Regions from separate parts of the Streptomyces sp. 891-h genome, predicted to be linked through region 1. Evidence: riboswitches for the same ligand, from Rfam matches in the RefSeq annotation. Region 1 holds a riboswitch; each other region holds the start of a gene.
The links. A riboswitch is a leader RNA that binds a small molecule or an ion and turns the genes downstream of it on or off. The one in region 1 is predicted to bind cobalamin.
Positions count from the first base shown of each region.

Region 2: it holds a riboswitch for cobalamin, as region 1 does, so the genes downstream of both, HC362_RS23290 (prenyltransferase/squalene oxidase repeat-containing protein) here and HC362_RS24340 (ABC transporter substrate-binding protein) in region 1, are expected to answer to the same signal.
Region 3: it holds a riboswitch for cobalamin, as region 1 does, so the genes downstream of both, metE (5-methyltetrahydropteroyltriglutamate--homocysteine S-methyltransferase) here and HC362_RS24340 (ABC transporter substrate-binding protein) in region 1, are expected to answer to the same signal.
Region 4: it holds a riboswitch for cobalamin, as region 1 does, so the genes downstream of both, HC362_RS10430 (ribonucleoside-diphosphate reductase subunit alpha) here and HC362_RS24340 (ABC transporter substrate-binding protein) in region 1, are expected to answer to the same signal.

Region 1 is NZ_CP050693.1:5,553,616-5,557,784, reverse strand. Features, by position in the region: gene HC362_RS24355 (germacradienol/geosmin synthase) at 1-241, opposite strand, end outside; gene HC362_RS24350 (hypothetical protein) at 400-1,131, shown strand; tRNA gene HC362_RS24345 (tRNA-OTHER) at 1,323-1,396, shown strand; cobalamin riboswitch at 1,581-1,763, shown strand; gene HC362_RS24340 (ABC transporter substrate-binding protein) at 1,829-2,950, shown strand; gene HC362_RS24335 (iron ABC transporter permease) at 2,970-3,995, shown strand; gene HC362_RS24330 (ABC transporter ATP-binding protein) at 3,992-4,169, shown strand, end outside.
Region 2 is NZ_CP050693.1:5,313,637-5,317,805, reverse strand. Features, by position in the region: gene HC362_RS23295 (MBL fold metallo-hydrolase) at 1-1,041, shown strand, start outside; cobalamin riboswitch at 1,143-1,295, shown strand; gene HC362_RS23290 (prenyltransferase/squalene oxidase repeat-containing protein) at 1,456-2,832, shown strand; gene HC362_RS23285 (SCO2322 family protein) at 2,829-3,644, shown strand; gene HC362_RS23280 (CbiQ family ECF transporter T component) at 3,648-4,169, shown strand, end outside.
Region 3 is NZ_CP050693.1:1,102,876-1,107,044, reverse strand. Features, by position in the region: gene metE (5-methyltetrahydropteroyltriglutamate--homocysteine S-methyltransferase) at 1-1,698, opposite strand, end outside; cobalamin riboswitch at 1,924-2,145, opposite strand; gene HC362_RS04970 (tyrosine-protein phosphatase) at 2,219-3,028, opposite strand; gene HC362_RS04965 (alpha-ketoglutarate-dependent dioxygenase AlkB) at 3,163-3,828, shown strand.
Region 4 is NZ_CP050693.1:2,458,081-2,462,249, reverse strand. Features, by position in the region: gene HC362_RS10430 (ribonucleoside-diphosphate reductase subunit alpha) at 1-1,990, opposite strand, end outside; cobalamin riboswitch at 2,114-2,246, opposite strand; gene HC362_RS10425 (GNAT family N-acetyltransferase) at 2,292-2,789, opposite strand; gene HC362_RS10420 (YbdD/YjiX family protein) at 2,870-3,112, opposite strand; gene HC362_RS10415 (carbon starvation CstA family protein) at 3,109-4,169, opposite strand, start outside.

The DNA.
Region 1 (4,169 bases):
CCCACACGTACCAGTCGGTGACCAGCGCCAGGTCCTCGGCGCTCGCGTCGGGGTGGGTGTAGGCGCACAGCAGCGCGTAGTCGTGCGCGTCCAGGTCGGCGGTCTCCCAGATCCCGGAGCCCTCCAGCATCCCCATCTTCCCGGCCCACTCCCGCGAATGGGCCCTGGCCTGGTCGACGTGCGGGTTGAGCCGGGCGGGGTAGGGCACGTAGAAGTCGGGCAGTTCGAAGGGTTGCGACAACGTGACTGTCCCCCAGCTCGTCGGATCGGTGCTGACTTGGCCTACCCGCGCTGGAATGACGACCATCCTTTTTCACTCGTACGTGGGAAGCCGCTGTTACCGATCCGTCGAACAAATTACGTGGTCCGACTCGGTGTTGGGCTGCTAGCTTCGCAGTCGTGGCGAAGCTGAATCAGATCATCGCAGTCGAGAAGGGCGTCAAGTCCAAGGTGGCCCAGGACCTGGCGCAGGCGCAGCACGGGCTGACGAAGCCGCAGATGCTGGCCGGTATCTCGCGTACGTACCAGCCCAAGGACGAAGAGGGCGAGCAGCTTCCGCCGGAGTCGACACGGGTCCAGGTCAAGGCCGAGGATGTGCTGAAGGAAACGGCGAAGATCCTCACCCGGCTGTTCGATGTGACGGCGACGAAGGACTGGGCGAACCTCACGGCTCGCGCGGATGTCGTCGTCGACGGCCGCACCGTCCTGTCCGAGGTGCCCGTCTCCTATCTGCTCTTCCTGGAGAAGCAGTTGGGAGAGCTCGGCTCCTTCCTGCGCAAGCTGCCCGTCCTGGACGGCGCCGAGGCGTGGGAGAAGGACCCCTCCACGGACTGGTGGAAGACCGAGCAGGTCCGTACGGTGCGCACCAAGAAGGTGCCGCGCAACCATGTGAAGGCGGAGGCCACCGAGAAGCACCCGGCCCAGGTCGAGGTGTACTACGAGGACATCCCCGTCGGCTACTGGACCACGGTCAAGTACTCCGGCGCACTGCCCGCGCGCCGGGTCAACGAACTGCTGGAGCGGCTGGACAAGCTGGCGGCGGCGGTGAAGTTCGCCCGCGAGGAGGCCAACAGCACGGAGGCCACCGACCAGCGCGTCGGGGACGCCGTCTTCGGCTACCTGTTCGCGTAGGCGGCGGCACAAGACGCAAGACGCAAGACGCGGAACACAACTACAGACTCCCCGGGCCATGGGGTTCGACGCCCTTTCGGCCCGGGGTGCGCCAGGAGCGCAAAGCTGAAGCTGAAGCTGATGTGTGAACCCCCGGCGACCTGCCCTCATGCAGGCGCCGGTCAAGCTCAACCTCTCGCTCCAAGCTCAGCATCGCCGTTCATCGCCCGGCAACCGGGGTGGTGACGACCTCGAGACGCCGGTTCGAACCCGGCCGGCGGTTCCACATGCCGCCGTGGTGGAGTGGCTCCACGCGAGGACATCGCCGAACGATCCGCCCATGAACCGTCAGGGCGTGCGAACGAGCGGCACCCAGGACCCCGGGGCCGGGCAAAGCCCCGGGGTCCTTTTTGCCGTTTCTCCCCCGCTCTCCCCCACTCTCCCTCGCTTCCTGCGGTCTGCCGCCCGCGTGGTACGTTTCAGCCGCCAGTCAAACCCTTGATCGGGTCAGGGAATCCGGTGCGAATCCGGAGCTGACGCGCAGCGGTGTGGGACTGGGGCGCGCACAAGGCCACTGGGGACACGAACCCCGGGAAGGCGCGACGCCCCCGCAGTCCCGAGCCCGAAGACCTGCTGGCATCCGCGTCCGGAAGGCCCCGGGCGCGGTGGCACGCCGGGCCCCGCGACTGGGCTCACGACGGAGAAGGATCACCTGGCCATGCGCCGACCGCGCCGTATCCGCGCACTCCTGCCGGGGCTCGCCCCGGCACTCGACCCGACCGCCCGCCGCCGTCCCGCCCGGGTGGCGCTCGCCTCGCTGCTGCTGATACCCGCCACCGCCTGCGCGGGCGGCTCCGGCGGGGACCGGGCACAGGAAGGCGCCTCCGCCGAGGGCTTCCCTTACACGGTCACCAACTGTGGTGTGAAGACGACCTTCACCGCCCCACCGCGGCGTGCCGTAACCATGAACCAGCACGTCACCGAGATCATGCTGGCCCTCGGCCTGCGGGACCGGATGGCCGGCACCGCCTATCTCGACGACCGCATCCTGCCCCGTTACGCCAAGGCGTACCACCGCGTCAAGGTGCTCGCGAAGAAGTACCCCTCGAAGGAGACGCTGCTGGCGGCCAACCCCGACTTCGTCTACGGCGGTTACGCCAGCGCCTTCGACAAGTCGGAGGGGCGCGAGCGCGCCGCCCTCGCCGAGTCCGGCGTCAAGACCCGTCTCAATCTGGAGAACTGCACCGAGGACGTCGGGATCTCCACACTGCACCGGGAGATTGGTCAGGTCGGCCGTACGTTCGGCGTCCCCGACCGGGCGGAAGCGCTGATCAAGAAGCAGGACCGGCAGCTCGCGGCCACCGCCGAGCGGCTGAAGGGGGCCGAGCGCACCCGGGTGTTCGTCTACGACAGCGGCGACAGCTCCGCGTTCACGGCGGGCGGCAAGGGCATCGGCAACGAGATCGTACGCCGCGCCGGGGGCCGCAACGTCTTCGCCGGCATTCGGAAGAACTTCGCAGACGTCTCCTGGGAGAAGGTCGTCCAGCGCAAGCCGGAGGTCGTGGTGATCTACGACTACGGCGGGACGACCGTGGCGCAGAAGAAGAAGCGGCTGCTGGACGACCCGGCGCTGGCGGACGTGCCCGCCATCAAGAACCGGCGGTTCGCGGTGCTGCCGCTCTCCTCGGCGGTGCTGGGGCCGCGCGTGCCGGACGCGGTGGACGCGCTGGCCCGCCAACTCCACCCGGAACGGGCGGCGGACAGCCAGGGCAAGGACGGCCACGGCAAGGGCGGCCCTGGTGAGGACCGCCACGCCAAGGACGGCCGTGGGGCGGAGTAGCGCGGTGCGCAGCGGTGCCATGCCGGTCGGCTCCAAGGCGCGGTGGACGCTGGTGGCCGCCGCGCTCGTCGCCGTACTCGTCGCCGGGGCGCTCGCCGGGCTGGCCCTCGGTTCGGCGCGGATACCGCCCGGCCAGGTGCTGGCCGCGCTGACGGGCCGCTCGGGGCCCGGCCCGTTCACCACCATCGTCCTCGATGTGCGGCTGCCGCGCGTGCTGCTGGCCGCCGTGGTCGGAGCCGGTCTGGCCCTGGTGGGCACGGTGCTGCAGGCGCTGGTACGCAACCCGCTGGCCGACCCGTATCTGCTGGGGATCTCCTCCGGAGCCTCGACCGGAGCCGTGCTGGTCGTCGTCCTGGGTGTCGGCGCCGTCTCGATGCAGGCGGGCGCCTTCGCCGGGGCGATGCTCGCGCTGGTCGTCGTCTACGCGATGGCGCGGGGCGGCGGGACGCTGACCGCGCTGCCGACGGGACGGCTGGTGCTGGCGGGTGTGGCGGTGCAGTACGTGCTCTCCGCGCTGACGAGCCTGGTGCTGGTGACCTCCTCCGAGAACGAGCATCTGCGGGCCATCCTCTTCTGGACCCTGGGCGGGCTCGGCCAGGCCCGGTGGCACACGCTGCTGCTGCCCGCGCTGGTGCTGGCCGCCGGATCGGTGCTGCTGCTGGCGCTGGCCAGGCCGCTCGACCTGCTGCTGGCCGGTGAGGAGGGCGCCACCGTGCTCGGCCTGGACACCGGACGCTTCCGTGCCGCCGTCTTCGTCCTCGCCTCGCTGGTGACGGCGGTGCTGGTGACGGTGAGCGGCGCGATCGGCTTCGTGGGGCTGATGGTGCCGCACGCGGCGCGGATGGCGGTCGGCGCCGGGCACCGTGCGCTGCTCCCGGTCGCGGCACTGGGCGGAGCGGCGTTCCTCGTACTGGCCGACCTGGCGGCACGTACCGTCGCGGCGCCCGAGGAGATCCCGGTCGGTGTGCTGACGGCGCTCACCGGCGGGCCGTTCTTCCTGTGGATGCTGCGCCGCTCGCACCGCACCGAGGGGGTGACGGCGTGACCGGTCCGGGTGCGCTGCGCGCCGAGGAGGTCTCCTACGAGACGGCCGGCGGGCGCCCCCTGCTCGACAGGGTGACGCTCCAGGCCCGGCCCGGCGAGACCGTCGGTGTCGTCGGGCCCAACGGCAGCGGCAAGACGACACTGCTGCGCTGCGTCTACGGGACGCTGCGGCCCA
Region 2 (4,169 bases), 240 kb from region 1:
GAGACGGACGCGGGACCCGTGCTGATCGACACCGGCTGGGACGACCCCGCCTCCTGGCAGGCCCTCGCCGACGGGCTCGCCGCGTGCGGCACCTCCGTCGACGCGCTGCACGGCGTTGTCGTCACCCACCACCACCCCGACCACCACGGCCTGTCGGCGCGCGTACGGGAGGAGTCGGGCGCCTGGATCGCCATGCACCCGGCGGACGCCGCCATCGTCCGCCGCACCCGCGACTCGGACCGCCGCCAGTGGCTCGGCTACCTCGCCGAGAAGCTCGCCGCCGCCGGTGCCCCGGACTCGCATACGGCACCGCTGCGCGCAGCCCTCGCACAGGGCGGGGACGGGACGCTGCCGGGGGCGCGGGCAGCACTGCCCGACCGGGAGATCGAGCCGAACGAACTGCTGGCCCTGCCGGGGCGGCGGCTGCGCGCGGTGTGGACCCCGGGGCACACGCCGGGCCATGTGTGCCTGCACCTGGAGGAGCAGCACCCGGGCCGGGAGGGAAGCCGGGAGGGGACACGGGAGCGGGGTGGTCAAGAGGGAGGCGCGGAGAGGTCGCGGGAGGGGAGCCGGGAGCGGCAGCAGGCGGGGCGCCGGGGCGGGCGGCTGTTCTCCGGGGATCATCTGCTGCCGACGATCAGCCCGCACATCGGCCTGTACGAGGACCCGGACAGCGACGAGATCACCGATCCGCTCGGTGACTACCTCGACTCGCTGGAACGGATCTCCAGGCTGCGGCCCGCCGAAGTGCTGCCCGCCCACCAGCACGCGTTCGCGGATGCGCGGGCCCGGGTCGACGAGCTCACCGCTCACCATGCGGAACGGCTCTCCGATCTGAGAGCACTGCTCTCGAACCGGGACCTCACCCCCTGGCAGCTCGCCGAGGCCATGCGCTGGAACCGCCCCTGGGAGCAGATCCCGTTCGGGTCCCGCAACATCGCCGTGGCCGAGGCCGAGGCCCACCTGCGCCACCTGGTGAAACTCGGCCACGCGGAGGCGGTACCCGGCAGCGCCCCGGTCACCTACCGCGCCACCGGCTGACCCGCCACCGGCACCTGCGGACGAACCGGGACCGGGCCGACGGAACGACCCGGTGGACGGTCCCGCTACAGTGGCCGACAGCCAGACAACGCCTCCGACCGGGGGAAGCCGGTGCGAATCCGGCGCTGACCCGCAACCGTGAGCGGTCCGCCACCCCGTCGTCGTCCGTGGTCCGTCGGCCGTGGTCGCACTCTGGCGGCCGCGCCCCGGCGACCGCGTACGGCACAGGTGGCCGGCCGTGAGCCGGAGCACCCGGGCGGAGGTGGGCTCCTGTGGCCGAGAGGCCACCGGCCCGTCGAGGTATACGGAGCCGAGCCCGGTGCGCCGCGATGCGGGGCCGCCAGAGCGCGAGCCCCCTCGGCGGGGTGGCCGTGCCCGGCTGCGGTCCGCTCCCGTCACCGAAAGGCACTCGCAATGTCACCGCGCCGCCGCCGCGCCACGGTCCTCGCCGCCGCCACCGTGCTGTGCGCGACAGCCGCACCCGTGGCATCCGCCGCACCCTCCGCGCCCCACGTCGCTTCACGGGGGGCCCGTGTCGCCGAGAAGCCGTCCGAGCTGCCGGACGGGCTCTACGGGACGGCTGATCCGAAGTACGACGGGGTGTGGCGGCAGTCGATGGCGCTGCTGGCGCTGGACGGTGCCGGTGCGGTCCCCGCCAAGAAGGCCGTGGACTGGCTCACCGAACAGCAGTGCGCCGACGGCTCGTTCACCGCGTACCGCGCCGACACCACCGGGAAGTGCGACCCGGACGCCACCCCCTCGGACACCAACGCGACCGCCCTCGCCGTGCAGGCTCTCGCCGCCGTCGGCGGCCGGAGCGACGCCGTACGCGAGGCGGTGGAGTGGCTGATCTCGGTCCAGAACAAGGACGGCGGCTGGGGCAGCGCCCCGCACGCCCCCTCGGACGCCAACTCCACCTCGCTGGCCATCGGCGCCCTGCACGCCGCGGGTGAGGACCCGAGGAAGACCACGGCCGAGGGCGGCAAGTCGCCGTACGACGCGCTGCTCTCCTTCCAGCTGACCTGCGGCTCCAAGGGCATCGAGGAGGCCCGGGGCCAGCAGGGTGCCTTCGCCTACCAGCCGGACAAGAAGGGCAAGCTCGTCCCGAACGCGGACGCCACCGCTGCCGCCTCCCTCGCCGCGCTGGGCAAGGGCGCCCTGACCGAGCCGCCCGCCAAGGACGCCGAGGACAAGCCCGTCACACCGCTGAAGTGCGCCACAGGTGCGGACGGCGGGGACAGCGGGAACGACGGGGACGGTGGGAACGGCGGGGACGGCAAGGGTGTCCCGGGTGGCCGGAAGGCGGCGGCGGGCGCGGGCGCCGCGTATCTGGCCGCGACGCTGGAGAAGAACGGCGACCACTTCAGTACGGTCATGCCGGGCGCCTCCAAGAAGCAGCCCGACTACGGGAACACCGCGGACGCCGTCGTCGCGCTGGCCGCCGGCGGTCACCTGAAAGCGGCCAAGTCCTCCCTGAACTGGCTCGCGAAGAACCTCGACAAGTGGGACAAGGCCAAGAACGATCCGGCCGCCATCAGCTCCCTCATGCTCGCCTCCCGCGCCACGGGCGGTGACCCCGGCGAGCTCGGCGGCACCGACCTGCTCTCGCGCCTCAACCACACCGGGCCCAAGCCCGCCAAGATGCCCGCCGCCGACGGGGACTCGTCCTCCTCCGAGAAGAAGGACGACGGCACCACCATCCCCGTCTGGGCGTTCATCCTGGTCGGTCTCGCCATCGGCGCCGGCTTCGGCATCCTGCTGAGCGGCCGCCGCAAGAGGCAGCAACTGTGAGCGCCCGGACGGCAACCGCCCTCGCGGCCCTCGTACTGCTGCCGACCACCACCATGGCAACGGCCTCCGCAGCGGGGGCCGCATCCGCGGCGGCGGCCGCCCCAGCAGCTGCGGCCGCACCCATGGCGGCGACCGCGGACTCGGACGGCTACCGCTACTGGTCGTTCTGGCAGCAGAAGAAGGACGGCTCGTGGTCGTACGCCACCGAGGGACCGGCCACCCTGCGCCCCGAGGACGGCGACACCGTGGGCTTCCGGTTCGCCCTGAGTACCAACTCGCAGCAGGCCGACACCCCGCGCGGCGCCGTCTCGTTCACCGACGCCTGCGCCCGGACAGCGGCCAAGGACGGCAGCAAGCGGGTCGCCGTCCGCATCGACTTCGGTGTCCGCGCCGACGCGCCCAAGGGCGAGTCCCGGAAACCGCCGGCACCCCGCACCGGCTGCGCCCGCATCCCGGGGAACGGGACCGCCGCCGATGCCCTCGCCAAGGTGGCCGGGCCCCTGCGCTACAACTCCGAAGCACTGCTGTGCGCCATCGACCACTACCCGGCCAAGGGATGCGGCGAGCAGGCGAAGACCGGCGATGGGAACGAGAAGAACGGCGAGGGTGGGCGCGAGGGCGGGAGCGAGAACGAGAAGAGCTCCGACAGCAACGGCACCGGCACCGGCACCGGCAGCAGCGACCGCAGCGGTGACGGCGGGGGCGGTCAAGGGGACGGCCTGTCGACGGGGCTGGGGCTCGCGGCGGGGGTTGCGGCTGTGGGGATCCTCGGCGCCGCGGCGCTGTGGCAGGCGCGCCGCCGGAAGCAGTAGCTGATGCACCGCTCCACGTCGAGAGCACCGCTCGCCACGGAGGCGGGGGCTCGTGCATCGCGACGCCGCTCTCACCTGAGAGCACCGCTCTCGACCCGTAGCACCGCTCTCCACCCGGGGGCCTGGTGGCTCTGGGCCCTGGGCCTGGCCACCGCCGCCTCCCGTACCACCAACCCCCTCCTCCTCGCCCTGCTGATCGTGGTGGCGGGCTATGTCGTCGCAGTACGCCGCACCGACGCGCCTTGGGCCCGCTCCTACTCGGCGTTCCTCAAGCTGGGCGTCCTCGTGCTGGCCATCCGTCTGGTGTTCGCCTTCTTCCTCGGCTCGCCCATCCCCGGCAGCCATGTGCTCGCCGAACTGCCCGAGGTACCCCTGCCCGACTGGGCACGCGGCGTGCGGATCGGGGGGAGGGTGACGGCGGAAGGCATGGTCTTCGCGCTGTGCGACGGGCTGAAACTGGCGACTCTCCTGGTGTGCGTCGGCGCCGCCAACGCGCTGGCCAATCCGGCCCGGCTGCTCAAGTCC
Region 3 (4,169 bases), 4.5 Mb from region 1:
GAGCATGGTCACCGGGCCGGTGAGCATGCCCTTGACCGGGCGGGAGGTCAGCGTCTGCGCGTACTGCGTCCAGCGCACCGACATCGGCCGCGGGCGTGCGACATCGCCCGCCAGGATCGGCGGGCGCACATAGCGGGTGCCGTACGACTGCACCCAGCCGTGCCGGGTGGCGAGGTACCCGGTGAGCTGTTCGGCGAAGTGCTGCACCATGTCGTTGCGTTCGGGCTCGCCGTGCACCAGTACGTCCAGCCCGGCGCGCTCCTGGAAGGCGATCACCTCGCGGATCTCGGCCGCGATCCGCTGCTCGTAGGCGGTCTCGTCGATCCGGCCGGCCCGGAGACCGGCCCGGGCCGCACGCAGCTCGGCCGTCTGCGGGAACGAGCCGATGGTGGTGGTCGGCAGCGGCGGCAGGCCGAGCCGGGTGCGCTGCGCCGCCGTGCGCCGCGGGTACGGCAGCGCGCGGCGGGTGTCCGCCTCGGTGACGGCTGCCGTACGGGCCCGTACGGCCTTGTCGTGGGTGAGCGGCGAGGCCGTACGTGAGGCGAGGTCGGCGCGGTTGGCGGCCAGCTCGGCGCTGATCGCCGCGGTTCCCTCGGACAGGCCGCGGGCCAGCGTGACCGCCTCCGCCGCCTTCTGCCGTGCGAACGCCAGCCAGCGTGCGACCTGGGGGTCGATATGGCGCTCGGCGCGCGCGTCCAGCGGCACGTGCAGCAGCGAGCAGGACGCCGCCACATCCACCCGGTCGGCGAGGCCCAGCAGGGTGGCGAGGGTGGCCATGGAGCGTTCGTAGTCGTTGATCCACACATTGCGGCCGTCGATCACCCCCGCGACCAGCCGCTTGCCCGGCAGCCCGCCGGCCGCGGCGAGCGCGTCCAGGTTGGCGGCGGCCGGCCCGGTGAAGTCGAGCGCCAGGCCCTCGACCGGCGCCTTGGCCAGTACGGGCAGCGCCTCGGCGAGCCGGTCGAAGTAGGAGGCGACCAGCAGCCGCGGGCGGTCGGCGGCGCCGCCCAGTAGCCGGTAGGCCTCGGCCGCGGCCTTCAGCTCGGCGGGCGTACGGTCCTGCGCCAGCGCCGGCTCGTCCAGCTGCACCCACTGGGCGCCCGCGGCGCGCAGATCCGCCAGCACCTCGGCGTAGACGGGCAGCAGCCTCTCCAGCAGCGACAGCGGCTCGAAGTCGGGGGCGACGCCGGGCGCCGGCTTGGCCAGCAGCAGGTAGGTGACGGGCCCGACGAGCACCGGCCGGGCCGCCGGGAGCCCCAGTGCGAGGGCTTCCGTCAGCTCGGCGGTCTGCTTGCGCGAGTCCGCCGCGAAGACGGTGCCGGGGCCGAGTTCGGGCACCAGATAGTGGTAGTTGGTGTCGAACCACTTGGTCATCTCCAGCGGCGCCGCGTCCTGGGTGCCGCGGGCCATGGCGAAGTACCCGTCCAGCGGATCGGCGGCCGCGGCCGCGCGGTGCCGCTGGGGGAGGGCACCGACCATCACGGTCGTGTCCAGTACGTGGTCGTAGTACGAGAAGTCGCCGGTGGGGACCTCGTGGATGCCCGCCTCGGCCAGCTGCCGCCAGTTGGCGGCCCGCAGCCGGGCCGCTGTGGCGTGCAGGGACTCGGCGTCGACGCGGCCCTTCCAGTACCCCTCGATCGCCTTCTTCAGTTCGCGGTCCGGGCCCTGGCGGGGATAGCCGTACACCGTGGCGCTCACCGGCGCGGGCGGGCGGGTGGTGGCCGCTCGGGCTGCTGCCTCGTGCGTTCTGGGCGCTGTCACGCAACTCTCCTTCGCGAGTGTCTCCAGCGTCCCGGAAGGACGGAGCGAGGACACGAAGGGAGGCGGCGCCCGGGGAGGCGGACGCGTGGCCGGCGTCCCGCCGTCTGGTGCGCTGTGCTCTCCGACCCGCCCTCGAGGTCTCCGGGAGGACCGTGCACGCGTGGACGCGCACGGGCAGCGGGCAGGTCTTCGGACTCGCGGGCACGCCTGCCGGTCTCCCGGCGGGCACCTACTGGCCGTCGCTTCCCGGACCTTGTGGTCCAGTGCGTATGACGGCGGTCGTTCCCACTCACCGCTGCGGGGCAGTCCCGGACTCGCACCGGGTTCCCTCTTACGACGCCTCCCGCCTGGCTGACGGGGCGAACCTGCTGCACCGCCAGCATAACCCCGGGGGCGGGGCTCAGCGGGGCTCAGCGGGGCGTCGAGGCGGAGGGATGAGGCGTCCGCTGGGCCGGTTTCAGGGCTCCAGCAGGCGCGAGCGCAGCCTGATGCGGGTTCCCTCGGAGAGTTTGAGGCCCTCGGTCAGGTAGGTGTCCACGTCGCCCCACCTCTCGTCGATGGTCTCGAACGCGGTGTGCAGATAGCGGGCGCGCGCCTCGAAGAGAGGGGCGAGCAGTTCCAGGACCTCCGGCGCCATACCGGCCTTGGACTTGTTGCTGCGGTAGATCTTGTACCGCCGGTGCGGCTGGTTGGACTGGAGGTAGTCCTCCTCGATGGCGGCCCGCTCCACGCCGAGCGCCAGCAGCGTGATGGCGACCGCAAGCCCAGCCCGGTCCTTGCCGGCCGCGCAGTGCATCAGCGCGGGCACGCTGTCCTCGGCCAGTGCGTGCAGGATGCGGCTGTGCTCGGCCGTCCGCTCCAGGATCATGGCGCGGTAGGAGTCGGTCATCCGCCGGTCACCGAGCCCGTCGCCGAGGATCGCCCGGAGCTGGTCGAGTTCGCCGTCGCGCACCAGCCGCCAGAACTCGGCACCGTCGGCCGGGTCGGACAGCGGAAGGTTGACGTTGCGGACCCCGGGCAGCTCGACATCGGGGCCGTCGAGCGCCTGGTCGGCGGAGTTGCGGAAGTCGAAGACCGTGTGCAGTTCGAGCTCGCCGAGGAAGGCGGCGTCCTCGGGCGTCGCGTGGGCCAGGTGCCCGCTGCGGAAGAGTACCCCGCGCCGCACCCGGCGCCCGTCCACCGTCGGCAGGCCCCCGACGTCCCGGAAGTTCCGTACCCCGGTCAGCTCCGTCCCGGTGGACTCCACATTCACGTGCGCTCCCAGCATCTGCGACGACCGTCCGTTCGACCATAAGGCATGGATGCCTGAGGCGATCAGTCCTCGTGCGGTGACTCGTACGACGTTCGGCCCGGCCGGGGTCTCGCCGAGGGCTGGGCGGCCCGGCGCCGTACGCTGGCCCCGTGAGCGAGGAGCTGTTCCCGCGGCCCGCTTCGGAGATCGCTCCGGGAGCCGTACATCTGCCCAGTCGGCTGCCGCCCGAGGCCCAGCGCGAGCTGCTGGCGGCGTGCCGCCGATGGGCCCTGCCGCCCGCGGGCCTGCGGACGGTACGGATGCCGGGCGGCGGCCGGATGTCGGTGCGGCAGCTCAGCCTGGGGCGGCACTGGTATCCCTACGGTTACGCGCCGACCGTCGTGGACGGCGGCGGCGAGCCGGTGAAGCCGTTCCCCGGGTGGCTGGGGGAGTGGGCGCGGGCGGCCGTGGACGCCGCCGCCGAGGTGACCGGGGAGCCGGTGTACGGCGCGGGCCCGTGCGCCGTGCCGTACGACATCGCGCTGGTGAACTTCTACGGTGACGGCGCGCGCATGGGCATGCACCGGGACAGCGACGAGCGCTCGGCGGCTCCCGTCGTCTCCTTCAGCCTCGGGGACACCTGCGTCTTCCGGTTCGGCAACACCGAGGGGCGCGGGCGGCCGTGGGAGGACGTGGAGCTGCGCAGCGGGGACGCCTTCGTCTTCGGCGGCCCGGCCCGGCTGTCCTACCACGGCGTACCCCGCACCGAGCCGGGTACGGCGCCGCCCGCGCTGGAGCTGCGGGGCCGGGTGAACGTCACCGTGCGGGCGTACTGAGCGCATCGGGCGTACGGAGCGATACCGCTCCCTCGGACGGCGCGGACGAGCCCTGTCAAGCGGAAGCCGGTGGGGTTCACTCGTTGGGAGCTGGCGAACCCTGGCGAATCCTCCGTACGGGGCAGGTCGCGGGAGGGCCGCGGGCTAGCGTGACCGCGGCATCGATGCACCAGGTCCACCTGTTCTGTCCCTCCGCCGCTGCTGCTCGCCCGATCTCTCAGCGCCTCAACTCACCCGAGGAATCCATGCCCGAACTCCCGACCTCTGTGGCACAGAACGGAAGCGGAGCATCCACTTCCGTTCCTGTGGCCGCCCAACCGACCGGACCCGGTGGGAGGAAC
Region 4 (4,169 bases), 3.1 Mb from region 1:
AGACCTGCGGCTCGATGCACTCGTACACGCCCGCGATGGCGGCGATGGTCGCCGTGGGGGCGATCGCCAGCAGCAGGGAGTTCCGCATCCCCGTGCGTGCGATACGGGCGCGCAGCGCGTCCCAGCGGTCCGCCCAGTGCGGCTCGGCGTCCGGGTAGTGGTCGGGGTGGAGTACACCGCGTGCGGCGCGGGTGGACTCCCAGGCGGGCAGCGGGCTGTGCCTCTCGGCCAGCTCCGCCGAGGTCTCGTAAGCGGCGAGCATGATCCGCTCGGCGATCCGGGTGGACAGCTCGCGTGCCTCTTGCGAGTCGAACGGCAGCCCGAGCCGGAAGAAGACGTCCTGGAGTCCCATCACGCCCAGACCCACAGGCCGCCAGCGGGAGTTGGAGGCGGCCGCCTGCTCGGTCGGATAGAAGTTGATGTCCACCACCCGGTCCAGGAACGTCACCGCCGTACGCACCGTGGCGTCCAGCCGCTCCCAGTCGGGCTGTCCGTCGGCGCCCAGGTGCGCGGCCAGATTGACCGAGCCGAGGTTGCAGACGGCGGTCTCGCCGTCGTCGGTGACCTCCAGGATCTCGGTGCACAGATTCGAGGAGTGCACGATGCGACCGGGCTGTGCGGTCTGGTTGGCGGTGCGGTTCGAGGTGTCCTTGAACGTCATCCAGCCGTTGCCGGTCTGCGCGAGAGTACGCATCATCGCGCCGTACAGCTGCCGGGCCGGCAGCTGTTTGACGGCGCGGCCCTCGGCCTCGGCGCGGCGGTAGGCGGTGTCGAACTCCTCGCCCCACAGATCGACCAGCTCCGGCACGTCGGAAGGGGAGAAGAGGGACCACTGCCCGTCCGCCTCGACGCGGCGCATGAACTCGTCCGGTACCCAGTGCGCGAGGTTGAGGTTGTGGGTACGGCGCGCGTCCTCGCCCGTGTTGTCGCGCAGTTCGAGGAACTCCTCGATGTCCGCGTGCCAGGTCTCCAGGTAGACGCAGGCCGCACCCTTGCGCCGGCCGCCCTGGTTGACGGCCGCGACCGAGGCGTCCAGCGTGCGCAGGAACGGGACGATCCCGTTCGAGTGGCCGTTGGTGCCCCGGATCAGCGCGCCCCGGGAGCGGATGCGGGAGTAGGACAGACCGATGCCGCCCGCGTGCTTGGAGAGCCGGGCGATCTGCTGGTAGCGCTCGTAGATCGAGTCCAGTTCGTCCTGGGGCGAGTCCAGCAGATAGCAGGACGACATCTGCGGGTGGCGCGTACCGGAGTTGAACAGGGTGGGCGAGGAGGGCAGATAGGCGAGGGAGCTGGTGAGCCGGTAGAACGCGGCCACCTCCGCCAGCGCTTCGGGTGACTCGTCCCCCGCCAGGCCGCAGGCGACACGGAGCAGGAAGTGCTGCGGCGTCTCGATCGGGCGGCGGGTGGCCGGGTGGCGCAGCAGGTAGCGGGAGTGGACGGTACGCAGCCCGAAGTACTCGAACCGGTCGTCCGCGCCGCCGTCCAGGGCCTCTGCCACCAGCGCGTCGAGCCGTTGTGCGTGCTTCTTCACGAAGGCGTGGGTGCGGTCCGCGATCAGCCCCTGCGCGTGGCCCAGCGCCACCGAGGCGGAGAACGAGGTCACGCCCTCCGCCGCCGCCTCGTCGCGGATCACGTGGGTGAGCAGCCGCGCCGCCAGCCGGGAGTAGGAGGGCTCCTCGCTGATGAGACCCGCAGCCGATTCGATGGCGAGGGCACGCAGGTCGGCCTCGGTGGCGCCGGGTTGCCGTCCGCGCAGGGCCGCTGCCAGCACCGGCGCCGGGTCCACGTCGGGGAGACCGGCGGTGAGCGCTGCGAGGGCCCGGCGGAGCGCTTCGGCCGGCGGATCCTCGCGGGCGCCGGGTTCCCGGGCACCTGGTTCCCGGGAGTCGGGCTCGCGGGCGCCGGGGTTGCCGGATGCGGCGGGTTTCCCGGGAGCGCCGGGCCCGGCGCCGCTCGGTGCCGGAAGTGTGGGGGCGGTGGTGACGGTCACGCGGTGCTCTCCCTGGCTGCTGAGGGCCCCTGGCAGGGCAGCACGGCAGGAGAGGGCACACGCCGGACCCGCTGCGGGCATGGCGCGCTCCGCCCCGGCGGCCCAACCCACGAGACCCGGACGTTCGGTACTGCCGCCGCCTGCAGGCATTCGGACTCGCGGGCACGCTCGCGCGTGCCGCTCACCGTTGCGGGACAGTTCCGGACTCGCACCGGATTCCCCTGCGTCGGGGGCGACGGCCGTGAGACACCATACATGTTGTGGCCCCCCTGTGAGAGGGCCCCATATGTTGTGCCGTCGGCTACAGGGTGAGCGTGTAGGCCAGCAGGGTGACGCCCTCGATCGGCTGCCAGTCGCGGTCGGGGGCGCGCAGGAAGCCCAGCCGGGCGTAGAGGCGGTGTGCCGCGTGCATCGTCGGCAGAGTGGACAGGACGAGCCCGCTCAGCCCGAGGTCGCGGGCCCGCCCGATACAGGCCCGCACCAGTGCTTCACCGACACCCCGGCCCCGCGCCGACTGCCGTACGCCGAGCATCCGGAACTCGCCCTCACCGGCCCGGGCGCGCTCCGCGTAGCGCCCTCCCTCGCCGACGAAGGTGACGGTGCCCAGCAGCGCGCCCTGCGGGTCCTCGGCGACCAGCAGGTCGGCGTGGGCGGCGCGGCCGGCCGCGTCGCGGAGCGAGTTCAGATAGGGGTCGGAATCCCCGTGGGTCAGCAGTCCGCCGTCGAGGTAGGCGCGCGCCACCAGCTCCCCGGCCTGTGCGTACTCCTCGGGCCGTGCGGTTCTTACGGTGATGTCCATGGCCGCCATCATCCGGCACGGCACTGACAACGCCGGGGCGTCAGCCGTGCCCGGCGGACGTCAGCTCTGCCCGGCGGATCTCAGCAGCAGCGGAAGCCCTCGCGCGGATCGCCCTCCCGGGCGTCCGTGCGGCGGCGCTCGAACTCCTTCCGGGAGGGGACCGGGGCGTGGGGCCCCTGGTGCTGACGCACATGTGCCACATACCGGTCGTACGCGCTCTCGTCCGTGAACTCGCGCACGTACCAGCGCAGCCAGCGCCCGGCCCGCAGCAGGGGATCGACCGCCGCCCGCTTCGCGCCGTTCACCTGCTTCGCTCCGTTCACCGGGAGTCCTCTCCCGCCCCGCCGCCGGGCGCTCCGGCCGCGGCCGGCGCTGCCTCGTGCTCGGCCTTCTCCGCCTTCTCCTCCTTGGTGGCGATCAGTCCTGCGGGTTCGACCAGCTTGGACTTCTCGTAGGGCGCCTCGTGCATCCGGGTGCTCTCCGGGTTGCGCACCGCGCGTACACAGGTGCGCGCCGCGTCGGCGAGGACGACGATGACCAGGATCGCGAAGAGGGCCGACAGGACGCCGTCCACCGTGGAGTTGGTGACGACGGTGTGCATGTCGTCCATGTTCTTGGCGGGGGCGATGACCTTGCCCTGGTCGATGGCCTCCTGGTAGTTGGCGCGCTGCTGGAAGAAGCCGACCTTCGGGTCGGTGGAGAAGACCTTCTGCCAGCTCGCCGTGAGCGTGACGACGGCGTCCCACACCAGGGGAACGGCCGTGACCCAGGCCCACTTCAGCCGCCCGGACTTGACCAGCAGCGTCGTACAGACCGCCAGCGCTACCGCGGCCAGCAACTGGTTGGCGATGCCGAACAGCGGGAAGAGCTGGTTGATCCCGCCCAGCGGCTCGTGGACGCCGACCCACAGGAAGTAGCCCCACAGCGCGACGATGGCGGCGCTGGAGAAGAGCAGCCCCGGCCACCAGCTCACCCGGCGGAAGGGCTTGTAGACGTTGCCGAGCATGTCCTGGAGCATGAAGCGGCCCACGCGGGTGCCGGCGTCCAGGGCCGTCAGGATGAACAGCGCCTCGAACATGATGGCGAAGTGGTACCAGAACGCCTTCATCCCGGCGCCGCCGACGATCTCCGAGAAGATGTTGGAGACGCCGATGGCCAGGGTGGGCGCCCCGCCCGTACGGGAGAGCAGCGACTGCTCCTCGACGGCCTTGGCGGCGGCCGCCAGTTGGTCCGGGGTGATGGTGTACCCCAGGTGCCGTACCGCTTCCGAGGCCGCCTGCACGTTGTCGCCGATGACGCCGGCGGGCGCGTTCATCGCGAAGTAGAGCCCCGGGTCGATGATGCCGGCGGCGACCATCGCCATGATGGCGACGAACGACT